4 regions of the Scandinavium sp. UTDF21-P1B genome follow, and region 2 is predicted to be linked to each of the others. Evidence: predicted binding sites of a transcription regulator. Region 2 holds the regulator's gene; each other region holds the start of a gene.
What was found. Region 2 encodes CRP, which controls carbon source genes, mostly activating them, when cyclic AMP is high. Its sites were predicted from a motif close to ATGTGANNNNNNTCACAT; they were not measured.

Region 1 (3,150 bases), on a different contig from region 2:
ACGCCGTTAGCACCGATGATGGCAATCTTCTCGCCCACTTCCAGCAGCAGATTGAAGTTCTTGAACAGAGGACCGTCTTCAAACCCTTTGGTGAGCGCTTCCACTTCCAGCGCGTTACGGAACAGTTTCTTGTCCTGCTCAAAGCGAATGAACGGGTTCTGGCGGCTGGACGCTTTCACTTCTTCCAGCTTGATCTTATCAATCTGGCGGGCACGAGAGGTTGCCTGACGAGATTTAGAGGCGTTGGCGCTGAAACGGCTAACGAAGGATTGCAGGTCAGCAATCTGCGCTTTTTTCTTGGCGTTATCGGCCAGCAGACGCTCACGGGCCTGAGTGGCCGCCGTCATATATTCATCGTAGTTGCCTGGATAAACGCGCAGTTCGCCGTAGTCCAGATCCGCCATGTGGGTGCAGACCATATTCAGGAAGTGACGGTCGTGCGAAATGATAACCATGGTGCTGTCGCGCTCGTTGAGCGTCTGTTCCAGCCAGCGAATGGTGTCGATGTCCAGGTTGTTCGTCGGTTCATCGAGCAGCAGGATATCCGGATTAGAGAACAGCGCCTGTGCCAGCAGCACACGCAGCTTCCAGCCGGGTGCGACTTCACTCATCGGGCCGTAGTGCTGCTCCAGCGGAATACCCACGCCGAGCAGCAGTTCACCCGCGCGGGATTCGGCAGAGTAGCCGTCCATTTCGCCGTAGGCGACTTCAAGATCGGCCACTTTGTAGCCCTCTTCTTCGCTCATTTCCGGCAGCGCGTAAATGCGATCGCGCTCCTGCTTCACTTCCCACAGTTCGGCGTGGCCCATGATCACCGTATCAAGCACGGAGAACTCTTCAAAGGCGAACTGATCCTGGCGCAGCTTACCGATGCGCTCATTAGGATCGAGCGAAACGTTGCCGAGGGTCGGCTCCAGGTCGCCCCCCAGAATTTTCATAAAGGTGGATTTACCGCTTCCGTTGGCGCCAATCAGGCCGTAACGGTTGCCGCCGCCAAATTTGACGGAGATGTTTTCGAACAGCGGCTTACTGCCGAACTGCATAGTGACGTTGCTGGTAACTAACACGGGCGTATCCTGAAAGATGTGACAAACGGCCTATTTTGCCACAAATCCGAATAAAAATCGCCTTGCTCGTGCACGGGCTACACTGTCACCATGGAACCAGACGGTGAAAAAAGTGTGATTTCGTCCACATCTGATTTCCCTGCGGCGTGGAATGCACCTATAATGCGCTCCCATTAAAGGTTCCTTTTCTCCAACAACAGCCTGCTGGCATCGATACTTCGCACAACATGAAAATGAAATTATCTACGCTTTTCGCGGCAGCTTTTGCCGTTATGGGCTTTTGCAAAACTGCATCTGCTGTGACCTATCCTCTGCCAACCGACGGAAGCCGTCTGATTGGCCAGAATCAGGTGGTCACTATCCCGGAAGATAACAAGCAGCCGCTTGAGTATTTTGCTGCGCAGTATCAGATGGGTCTGTCCAACATGACCGAAGCCAACCCTGGCGTCGACGTGTACCTGCCAAAAGGTGGCACGGTGTTGAACATCCCTCAGCAGCTGATCCTGCCTGATACGGTACATGAAGGCATCGTGATTAACAGCGCTGAAATGCGTCTGTACTACTACCCGAAAGGCACCAACACGGTAATCGTGCTGCCAATCGGTATCGGCCAGCTGGGGAAAGATACCCCAATTAACTGGACCACCAAGGTTGAACGTAAGAAAGCGGGCCCAACCTGGACGCCGACTGCGAAAATGCACGCGGAATATATTGCCGCAGGCGAACCGCTGCCGGCCGTTGTTCCCGCAGGTCCGGACAACCCGATGGGTCTGTACGCCCTGTATATCGGTCGTCTGTATGCTATCCACGGCACCAATGCTAACTTCGGTATCGGCCTGCGCGTGAGCCACGGCTGCGTGCGTCTGCGTAACGACGACATCAAGTTCCTGTTCCAGAACGTGCCAGTTGGGACGCGCGTGCAGTTCATCGATGAGCCTGTGAAAGCCACCACCGAGCCGGACGGCAGCCGCTACATTGAGGTTCACAACCCGCTGTCAACCACCGACGCTCAGTTCAACGGCGGTGAAGTCGTACCAATCACCCTGACCAAATCCGTGCAGGCAGTGACGGGTCAGAGCGATGTGGATTCCACCGTTGTGGACCAGGCCGTTCAGGATCGCTCAGGGATGCCAGTTCGCCTGAACTGATCCTTCAGCGCTGAGGACAAAAAAAAGCAGGTTGCGAAACCTGCCTTTTTTATTACCTGATGGCGCTGCGCTTATCAGGCCTACAAATCGGTAACCCCGTAGGCCCTGTCAGCCATTATTCACAATCACAATTCCGCCGTGATCGTACCGATAATGACAATGGGCATACTCCAGCGGCGTGCCGTCTTCCAGGTAGATAACCTGCTCCACTTCCAGCACCGGATCGCCCGCCTCGCAAACTAAATACTGCTGCTCCAGCTCGCCGGGCTTGATGGCACGCACGACGCGATACGAACCCATAATTTTCAGCCCAAGCGTTTCGACGTACTGAAATACCGAGCTTTCGAGATGGCTTTTGTTCAGACCGGGCACCAGGCTCACCGGCATGACCGTCGCATCCAGCGACATCGGTTCGCCGTTCAGCAGGCGCAAACGAATGAAGTCGTACACCGGCGCATCGGCGTTAATCAGCAGCGAGCTCTGCTCTTTTTCCGTCGGGAAGCGCAGCTCGAAGCGCACCACCTGGCTACTGACCGTGCCCAGATGTTCCCAGGTTTTGGTGGCACCAAAATAGTCGCTGCCGGGCAGATCCCACTGCGAAAGCTGGAGGAAGTTCTTACGCACGAAGGTTCCCTGCCCCTGGCGCGTATAAATCAGCCCTTCAACGATCAGCTGGCGCATCGCCTGCTGGATGGTCATGCGGCTGGTCTGGAACTCTGCCGCTAGCGCAAACTGGTCGGGCAACGGGGCGCTCGCGGGATACCGCTGGCTGATAATGCGCTTCTTAATTTCCCGCGCGATAGTAAGGTATTTCGCCGCCACAGCCCGTCCTTATTTATTCATTTATCCCGTTGTTTTTTAAGGCCACTCGCTCTGCAATCTTGAGGAAAGGCAGGTAGAAGAATACACCAAAGACGATGATTATCAACTGAACC
Region 2 (3,150 bases):
GGCGATGGAGCTGATTATGACGCCGCTGGTCGAGCGGTTAATAGAAGGTCGGGCGATATAAATTGCAAAACCTTCTCTGAAGAGAAGGTTTTTAATGTTTGCTCCCTCTCCCACGGGGAGAGGATCGGGGTGAGGGCATCAGGCCGTAGAGGGCATTACCCTTCCACCACTTCAAACGAGTGGGTGATTTTCGCCGCTTTCTCCAGCATCAGCGCCACAGAGCAGTATTTTTCCGCAGACAGATCCACCGCACGCGATACCGCAGCTTCTTTCAGATCTTTACCGGTCACGATGAAGTGCAGGTTGATGTGGGTAAACAGGCGCGGCGCTTCCTCGCGACGCTCTGAAGTGAGCTTCACTTCACAGTCCGTCACGTCATGACGGCCCTTTTGCAGGATGGAAACAACGTCTATCGCACTGCACCCCCCTGCTGCCATCAGCACCATTTCCATCGGGCTTGGCGCTTTATCCCCGGAGTTGCCGTCCATCAGGATCTGGTGGCCAGAAGCTGACTCACCGAGGAAGGTTAAGCCTTCAACCCATTTCACACGCGCTTGCATAATTGTTAACTCCAGAGTTGCAATTTTCCTGACAGATTACGCGCACATAACAAATCTCGCAACGGAAGGCGACGTGCGTCATGCTGAAGCGAGACACCAGGAGACACGCGGCAAAAGCTATGCTAAAACAGTCGGGATGCTACAGTAATACATTGAAGTAATGCATGTATGCAGAGGACATCAGACAACAGGCTGCAGTCAAATCCGACAGCCGACTTCCCAGGTACAGGGAAGGATATGAATGCAAAGCCAGTGGCAGTGTCGTGTCTGCCGCTGGAGTCAGCTTATAACAGAGGATAACCGCGCATGGTGCTTGGCAAACCGCAAACAGACCCTACCCTTGAATGGTTCTTGTCTCATTGCCATATTCATAAGTACCCCTCCAAGAGCACGCTGATTCACCAGGGTGAAAAAGCAGAAACGCTGTACTACATCGTGAAAGGCTCTGTGGCAGTACTCATCAAGGACGAAGAAGGCAAAGAGATGATTCTCTCTTACCTCAACCAGGGCGATTTCATCGGTGAGCTTGGCCTGTTCGAAGAAGGCCAGGAGCGTAGTGCATGGGTCCGGGCGAAAACCGCCTGTGAAGTGGCTGAAATTTCCTATAAAAAATTCCGTCAGCTTATCCAGGTGAATCCGGATATTCTGATGCGCCTCTCTTCTCAGATGGCACGTCGCCTGCAGGTCACTTCTGAAAAAGTAGGTAACCTTGCCTTCCTCGACGTTACCGGTCGTATCGCGCAGACGCTGTTGAACCTGGCAAAACAGCCCGATGCCATGACCCACCCGGACGGTATGCAAATCAAAATCACCCGTCAGGAAATCGGTCAGATCGTGGGCTGCTCCCGTGAAACCGTTGGCCGTATCCTGAAAATGCTGGAAGATCAGAACCTGATCTCCGCGCACGGCAAAACCATCGTCGTTTACGGCACCCGCTAAGTTCGCTTGACGGCGTATTGCTCCTGCAGTACGCCGTTTTTGTCTCTACTGCTATTGCTATGTGGCGCAGGCTAATTTATCACCCGGAAATTAACTACGCACTGCGGCAAACCCTGGTGTTATGCACCCCTGTGGCTATCGGCCTGGTGCTGGGGTATCTCAAGTACGGTCTGCTGTTCTCCTTAGTCCCGGCCTGCTGCAACATTGCCGGTCTCGACACGCCCCACAAGCGCTTCTTTAAACGCCTGATTGTTGGTGGTTCGCTGTTTGCCGGATGCAGCCTGGCGGTACAGCTGCTGCTGGCACACACCGTGCCGCTGCCCTTAATTCTGACCGTCCTGGCAATGACCCTGGGCGTTACCGCCGAAATCAGTTCGCTGCATGCGCGTCTGCTGCCCGCATCGCTGATCGCCTCGATTTTTACGTTGAGCCTCGCGGGTAACATGCCTGTCTGGCAGCCGCTGCTTATCTACGCGCTGGGCACGCTGTGGTACGGGCTGTTTAACTGGTTCTGGTTCTGGATGTGGCGCGAACAGCCCCTGCGCGAGTCCCTGAGCCTGCTTTACCGCCAGCTGGCCGATTACTGCGAAGCCAAATACAGCCTGCTGACCCAGCACACCGATCCGGAAAAAGCGTTGCCACCGCTGCTGACTCGCCAGCAAAAGGCCGTTGATCTCATTACCCAGTGCTATCAGCAGCTGCATATGCTCGCCGCTAACAAAAACCACGATTATAAACGCCTGCTGCGCGCCTTTCAGATGGGGCTCGATTTACAGGAGCACATCTCCGTCAGCCTGCATCAGCCCGCCGAGGTGCAAAAGCTGGTCGAGCGTAGCCACGCCGAAGCGGTGATCCGCTGGAACGCACAAACCATCGCCGCACGTCTGCGGGTGATGGCCGATGACATTCTGTATCACCGCTTTCCGCTACGCTTTAGCATGGATAAGCAGATCGGCGCGCTGGAAAAGATCGCCCGCCAGCATCCGGATAATCCCGTCGGGCAGTTTTGCGTCTGGCACTTTGGCCGCATTGCGCGGGTACTACGCATGCAAAGACCGCTCTACCCACGCAACCTGATGGCTGATAACGAGCGACGCCTGCCGCTGTTTGCCGCGCTGAAAAGTTATCTGTCACTAAAATCAGCTGCACTGCGCAATGCGGCGCGCATCAGCGTCATGCTGAGCATCGCCAGCCTGATGGGGTCCGCGTTGCACCTGCCCAAACCTTACTGGATCCTGATGACGGTTCTTCTGGTCACGCAGAACGGCTACGGCGCAACGAGGGTACGAATTTTTCACCGCGCAGCAGGCACGCTTGCCGGGCTGACCATCGCCGGTATCACATTGCACTTTCATGCCCCTGAAGGCTACGCGCTGGCGGCCATGCTGATTATTACGCTGGTGAGCTATTTGATTATCCGTAAAAGCTACGGCTGGGCGACCGTCGGTTTTACGGTCACCGCGGTGTATACCATTCAGCTGCTGACGCTGAATGGCGATCAGTTCATTGTCGCCCGCCTGATCGACACGCTGATAGGCTGCCTGATTGCCTTTGGTGGCATGGTCTGGCTCTGGCCGCAGTGGCAAAGCGGATTGCTGCGAAAGAATGCCCAGCAGGCGCTGGAAGCGGATCAGGAAGCCATTCGCCTCAT
Region 3 (3,150 bases), 250 kb from region 2:
AGGCCCAAAAGCCAAACTCATTTAGCCTTAAGATTATTCGCAATGTGATATTTAACCATTGAGCATGAAAATTCTTATATAAGCAAAATCACCCACAATATAACGAAGGGAAATCACCTTAAAAGACAATCAGCCGGGAAAATATATTCTTGCGTGGTGCGTTTTCATTAAGAAAGATCATACATAAACAATAATGTTTATATTCATTTTATGAATATAAAAGAGGGCTGGCTCCCTCTCCGGAAAGAGAGGGAAACCTTCACTTCAGGCTTTAGGCGGCTCGGTGCGGGCAAAGCTGTCGCGCTGGAAGAGGGCTTCCACCAGCCTGACCAGATGCGGTCGAGTGGCGCACCAGCCCGGCGAGATATGACGAAAATTGAGATATCCCACGGCACAGGCGACGGCAATGGTTGCCAGATTCAGCTCATCGGCCTTCAGCGTACCGTCGGCGGCAAATCCTTCCAGCGCGTCCAGACCACGGCTGATTTTCTCGCGCTGGCGAAGAAGCTCGTCGGGGGATTGCTGTGCCGCCGGGCGCGCCTGTTCGCGCACTGAAACCAGCCCGGCGTCCATAATGCCATCGGCAAGGGACTCCAGCTGACGCACGTGCAGCGCAGCTTTGGCATCGCGCGGCACCAGCGCAGGCGCAATATCCAGTAGCTCAATGTATTGCGCAATGATCGGTGAGTCGTACCAGCATTCGCCGTCGTCGGTGACCAGCGCAGGGACTTTCCCCAGCGGGTTATACTTCGCCACGCCGTTTACCGCGTTATACGGCATCTCATTGATAAACTCGAACGCGATGCCCTTCTCCAGCAGGAGAACGGAAATCTTGCGCACAAACGGGCTGGTATAGCTGCCAATCAGTTTCATCACTCTGTCCTTTTCGCCAACAAAAAGAGAATCCTTCAGTATGACCTGGCAGGTTCGGGTTGGCAGTGAAATTGTCATCTTTATGCCAACAATCGGGTGAAGAATAAAAAACGAGGCACTGTAAGGGAGTTACAAGGCGTTGCCCGGTGCGGAGAAGAGTTTGCGCCGGGTCACAATCGGCGTTCTCCGGATGAAAATATATTGTGATGCCAGTCACACATTAACAACAAAGCATCGCTGCATAAATGTGATTAACATCACATTAACAGCCTTGTCGGGGCGATTTTTTGCGCTTAGTACTTTTTTTACACCCCCATTTTGTGACGATGATCACTTCAATTACGACATGACACCCTATATTAACGTGACTTAGATCACACCAAGGGGCGCGCGCTGGACAGTTTATCGATTCAGTGCCAGATTTCGCATCATCTACAGGGTCCGGCTATTTCCGCCGCCAATTAACAAGAAACCTCGGGCTTCATTCCCGCGCGTCAGCAAACACATAAGAAGGGGTGTTGTTATGTCATCCGATTTCAAGATCAAGGTGCAAAGCTTTGGTCGCTTCCTCAGCAACATGGTAATGCCAAATATCGGCGCGTTTATCGCGTGGGGTATCATTACCGCGTTATTCATTCCAACAGGGTGGCTGCCAAACGAAACGCTGGCGAAGCTTGTCGGCCCAATGATTACCTATCTGCTGCCACTGCTCATCGGTTATACCGGTGGTCGTCTGGTTGGCGGTGACCGCGGTGGCGTGGTTGGTGCGATTACTACCATGGGCGTTATCGTCGGCGCCGATATGCCGATGTTCCTCGGCGCGATGATCGCCGGTCCTCTGGGCGGCTGGGCGATTAAACGCTTCGACGTCTGGGTAGACGGCAAGATCAAGTCCGGTTTCGAAATGCTGGTGAACAACTTCTCCGCCGGTATCATCGGGATGATCCTCGCCATTCTGGCGTTCCTCGGCATTGGTCCTGCGGTTGAAGTACTGTCCAAAATTCTGGCGGCGGGCGTTAACTTTATGGTTGCCCACGACATGCTGCCGCTGGCATCCATCTTTGTTGAACCGGCGAAAATCCTGTTCCTCAACAACGCCATCAACCACGGTATCTTCTCGCCGCTGGGCATTCAGCAGTCTCATGACCTCGGCAAGTCCATCTTCTTCCTGATTGAAGCGAACCCGGGTCCGGGTATGGGCGTCCTGCTGGCGTACATGTTCTTCGGTCGCGGTAGCGCGAAACAGTCCGCAGGCGGCGCGGCTATCATCCACTTCCTGGGCGGTATCCACGAAATTTACTTCCCTTATGTGCTGATGAACCCACGTCTGATCCTGGCCGTTATCCTCGGCGGTATGACCGGCGTGTTCACCCTGAGCGTGCTGAACGGTGGCCTGGTGTCTCCGGCTTCCCCAGGTTCTATCCTGGCAGTACTGGCAATGACCCCGAAAGGCGCATACTTCGCCAACATCGCGGCTATCTTTGCAGCCATGGCGGTCTCCTTCGTGGTCTCTTCCATCCTGCTGAAAACCAGCAAGGTAAAAGAAGAAGACGATATCGAAGCGGCAACCCGTCGTATGCAGGACATGAAAGCCGAGTCTAAAGGTGCAGCATCGCCGCTGACGGCGGGCGATGTGACCAACGATCTGAGCCACGTGCGCAAAATCATCGTTGCCTGCGATGCCGGTATGGGCTCCAGCGCAATGGGTGCAGGCGTGCTGCGTAAGAAAGTCGCGGATGCGGGTCTCACCAACATCTCCGTTACCAACAGCGCGATCAACAACCTGCCGCCGGACGTCGACCTGGTGATCACTCACCGCGACCTGACCGAGCGTGCAATGCGCCAGGTGCCGCAGGCTCAGCACATCTCGCTGACCAACTTCCTCGACAGCGGCCTCTACACCAGCCTGACCGAGCGTCTGGTGGCGGCACAGCGTCATGAAGATAACGAAGTGAAAGTGCGCGAAACCCTGCAGGGCAGCTTCGAGCAGGACGACAGTCATCTGTTCAAGCTCGGCGCGGAAAACATCTTCCTCGGCTGCAAAGCCTTCAGCAAAGAAGAAGCCATCCGCTTCGCCGGTGAGCAACTGGTGAAAGGCGGCTACGTTGAGCCGGAATACGTGGAAGCAATGCTGGAGCGTGAAAAACTGACCCCGACCTACCTGGGTGAGTCCATCGCGGTTCCACACGGCACCATCGAAGCCAAAGACCGTGTGCTGAAAACGGGTGTGGTATTCTGCCAGTACCCGGATGGCGTGAAATTTGGCGATGAGCCGGA
Region 4 (3,150 bases), on a different contig from region 2:
CGCCGTCGTGGCTTTTCAGGTTCTTGACGTTTTCCAGCACGAATATGGCCGGGCGACAGGCGTCAATGATGCGCGCCACGTCGAAAAACAGCGTGCCCTGCGTATCACAGGCAAAGCCATGCGCGCGGCCCAGCGCATTTTTCTTCGACACGCCAGCCAACGAAAACGGCTGACACGGGAAGCCCGCGAGCAGCACGTCATGCTGAGGGATGATAGTGCGAATATGCGTAGCAGCCTCGCCGTCGCTGACGTCCGGTTTATTGCTGAGGGTCACATCGCGAATATCTTCATTAAACTGATGTTCTACCGGATCGCAGTACCAGTTGGCTTTGTAGGTCCGAACCGCGTGCTTGTTCCATTCGCTGGTAAAAACGCACTTTCCGCCGATGGCTTCAAAACCATGGCGGATGCCACCTATTCCGGCAAAGAGATCGATAAAGCGAAACTGCTCCGGCTGGCCTGACGGCTGAGGTAAGAGTGCCGCAAGCCTTGCAAACTCACGCTCGCCCAGACGACGGTTGATTTTCCCGTTCTCCGCTGCGCGTTTGAGAATAGCCGGGCTCCAGTGCTGTTCGCCAACGGCGTTGAGCGTGGCAACCAGCGTCTTCACGTCGTAAATGGTGAGCAGTTGGGTAACTAAAGCCTGTGCGTCTGGCCCGGAAAATTCCGCGTCCTGCGCTGGGAGAGTGCGAGTAAGTATGTGCTGCATATCAGTAACCGGGGCAGACTATTTTCGCTGAGAGTAACACAGTTTCCCGATCCCGGCTCAGGCTGGCGGCGCAAAACGCGCCAGAATCGCCCGATCGTACTCCAGATAATCGCCCTGCAGCTCAGCGCTGATTTTTGCCATAAACTCGACCAGATAGCGGGCATTGTGATTTGCCAGCGCTTTCCCCTTCACCGTTTGCATTGTGACAGGCAGGCCAAGAAGCTTATTCTGGAAGTGATCGAGGGCATAACGCTTATCGTTTAGCGGGCGCGAATCCGCAAAAGGATCGTCGGCGTTGAACAACGAAAAATTGAGTTTTCCCGCCACCGCAAACACGCGGGCGAGCCCAATCGCGCCTAATGATTCCAGCCGATCGGCATCCTGAACGATCTTCGCTTCCAGCGTTTCAGGGGGTATATTTGCGCTGTGGCTGTGTGCTTCGATGGCGTGCATTACCGCGGGGAGAAGCGATTCCGGGAAGTCAGGAAAATCTTCATGCAGAATCGTCCGCGTTTTTTGGGCCGCCAGGCGTGAAGAGCTGCTGCGCTCCGGGTGATTTTTCGGCAGGCTGACGATGTCATGGAAATAGCAGGCGGTGAGAATCACAAGCTCGTCGACATCTTCATCGACGGACAAGCGTTGAGCCGTGGCCCAAACGCGGCGAAAGTGAGAAATATCATGTGCCGCATCATCATCCATGTGGTGCGCCATCAACCACTCTTCAAAACGCTGTTGCCAGGAGTGCACGGGGATTCGCCTCTCTACATTATCGGAACGAAGAGGCGAGCATAGCAGCTTTTTATGTCAGCTTCCCGATGGCTCAGAACGACGGGGCCGGGTGTACCAGGCGATTCCACCGAGGATAGCTCCCACCACGCTCAGCACCAGAAAACCGAACAGCGCGCCCAGCCATTTCCCCATGGTCAAACCGAGCTCCCCTTCAGGCATGGCACCGGGATTGGGATCGATCTGACTGACCACCCAGAAGTAGCGCAGCATAGCCCAGATAAAATAGCCACAAAACGCATAAAAAACCCACAGCGCCAGCATACCGCCGGGACCACGCGAAGCTCTTTCTTCCATTAAGAGAAGCCCTTCCTTTTCACAGAGAAATGTTTCATTTTTCACTTACCATTGCCACAAATGTGATTCTCGTCACATTATAACCCTGTTGTGCCGCCAGAAAAGCCTACGGAGACCTCGTCAGGGAATGACTTATCGTTCATTTGATCTCTGGCAATGTTCACCGGAGCTGTCGCTCACGATTGTGGCGTGGATTTCTCATTGGATTGTTCAGAATAAATGCTGCGACATGCAGGATTTTGTCAACGTTTTCAGGCACGAAAGAGTCTCTTGTGACTGAAGAGAAACGTATCGAAGCAGCAATCAAGGCTGCTCCAGCGAGGAATATCTATGCTGCAGGCCACTAAAATGCTGTAGGATCTGCTGCTGTGTAGCCAACGCTGCGTCGCCTTCCTGAGTTTGCAGAAGGCGTAACTGTTCCTCCAGCGGAATCGACTGACCGAAGCTGTTTATCATCCCGTATACGCTCGACTTCAGCTCACTGACGGTAATGTATTTGCCCTTTTGACCATCCAGCGCGTTGAGGCGGTCTGCCAGCTGCTGCAGCTGCTGCATCCCGGTATACCAGCCAGTCAGAGAAGCATCGGAAATTGCGCTGGCGGCCATTCGTTGTTGCCACTGCCTGCTCATTCCTGCCACTTCAGGGTCATCGGGCCACAGAACCTTTGCCTGAGCCAGCAGCCCGTTGCCATACCGGTATGCCCAGTCGGGCGGCAGCGAAGCCAGCCTGTCCAGCTGTGATGATGCCCTTTTTAGCCAGGCTGCCGGGTCAGGTTTGACTTTGCTCGATTGCTGTAATGCCTGGATTTGTGTCGTGCTCAGCGGCTGAGGAAGCGGTGCCACCGAAGCAACAAGCGCATCAGCGGCTTCGTCCACACTGTGTGCATAATGCCAGCCGGTTAATGCGATGGCACCGGCAACCAGTGCGGAACAGGCTCCCGCCAAAAACACCGGCCAGCGCTTCGGCGCCGGTGGCGTTTCCTGTACAACCTGCACGTTTACCTCCGGTTCAGGGCGTATGACGTACACGAGGCGGCTAACGGGTGAGGCCTCCTCTTCCGCGGGCACCGCAGCCAGCGCCTGTGGCGGAAGCGTTACTGCTGGTTGCGTATCGTTCGGCGAAGCGCTGTTTTCCAGCCGGGTTAATGTGCTGTTTATTTGCTGCATCAGCGGAGTCGTCTGACAGGCATGCTTCAGCTCCTGACGCGCCAGAATATCGTACATGCTCTGCAACAGCCCTTGCGCCTGTATCAGCGCCGGTAAATCCCCATGGCTAAGTGAAAAGGTGCGAAACAGCTTCTGTAAGCGCTGAAAAAGGCCATTGAGGATTTCCGCGCGGGCATGAACCGGCTGCGGCC

Region 1: the regulator CRP is predicted to act here: its motif matches at 1,180-1,197, upstream of ldtB (L,D-transpeptidase).
Region 3: the regulator CRP is predicted to act here: its motif matches at 1,119-1,136, upstream of AB1287_RS15430 (PTS mannitol transporter subunit IICBA).
Region 4: the regulator CRP is predicted to act here: its motif matches at 1,853-1,870, upstream of drpB (cell division protein DrpB).

The regions. Positions count from the first base shown of each region.
Region 1 covers NZ_JBFLVD010000011.1:30,189-33,338, reverse strand. The annotation lists gene AB1287_RS06745 (ABC-F family ATPase) at 1-1,067, opposite strand, end outside; gene ldtB (L,D-transpeptidase) at 1,295-2,215, shown strand; gene AB1287_RS06735 (GntR family transcriptional regulator) at 2,324-3,037, opposite strand; gene AB1287_RS06730 (PTS sugar transporter subunit IIC) at 3,051-3,150, opposite strand, start outside.
Region 2 covers NZ_JBFLVD010000018.1:296,765-299,914, reverse strand. The annotation lists gene AB1287_RS16515 (phosphoribulokinase) at 1-61, shown strand, start outside; gene AB1287_RS16510 (OsmC family protein) at 156-560, opposite strand; gene crp (cAMP-activated global transcriptional regulator CRP) at 867-1,499, shown strand; gene AB1287_RS16500 (YccS/YhfK family putative transporter) at 1,559-3,150, shown strand, end outside.
Region 3 covers NZ_JBFLVD010000018.1:46,546-49,695, reverse strand. The annotation lists gene AB1287_RS15435 (glutathione S-transferase) at 265-873, opposite strand; gene AB1287_RS15430 (PTS mannitol transporter subunit IICBA) at 1,397-3,150, shown strand, end outside.
Region 4 covers NZ_JBFLVD010000025.1:213,404-216,553, forward strand. The annotation lists gene AB1287_RS18925 (DNA cytosine methyltransferase) at 1-709, opposite strand, end outside; gene AB1287_RS18930 (phosphohydrolase) at 767-1,462, opposite strand; gene drpB (cell division protein DrpB) at 1,514-1,792, opposite strand; gene AB1287_RS18940 (VasL domain-containing protein) at 2,096-3,150, opposite strand, start outside.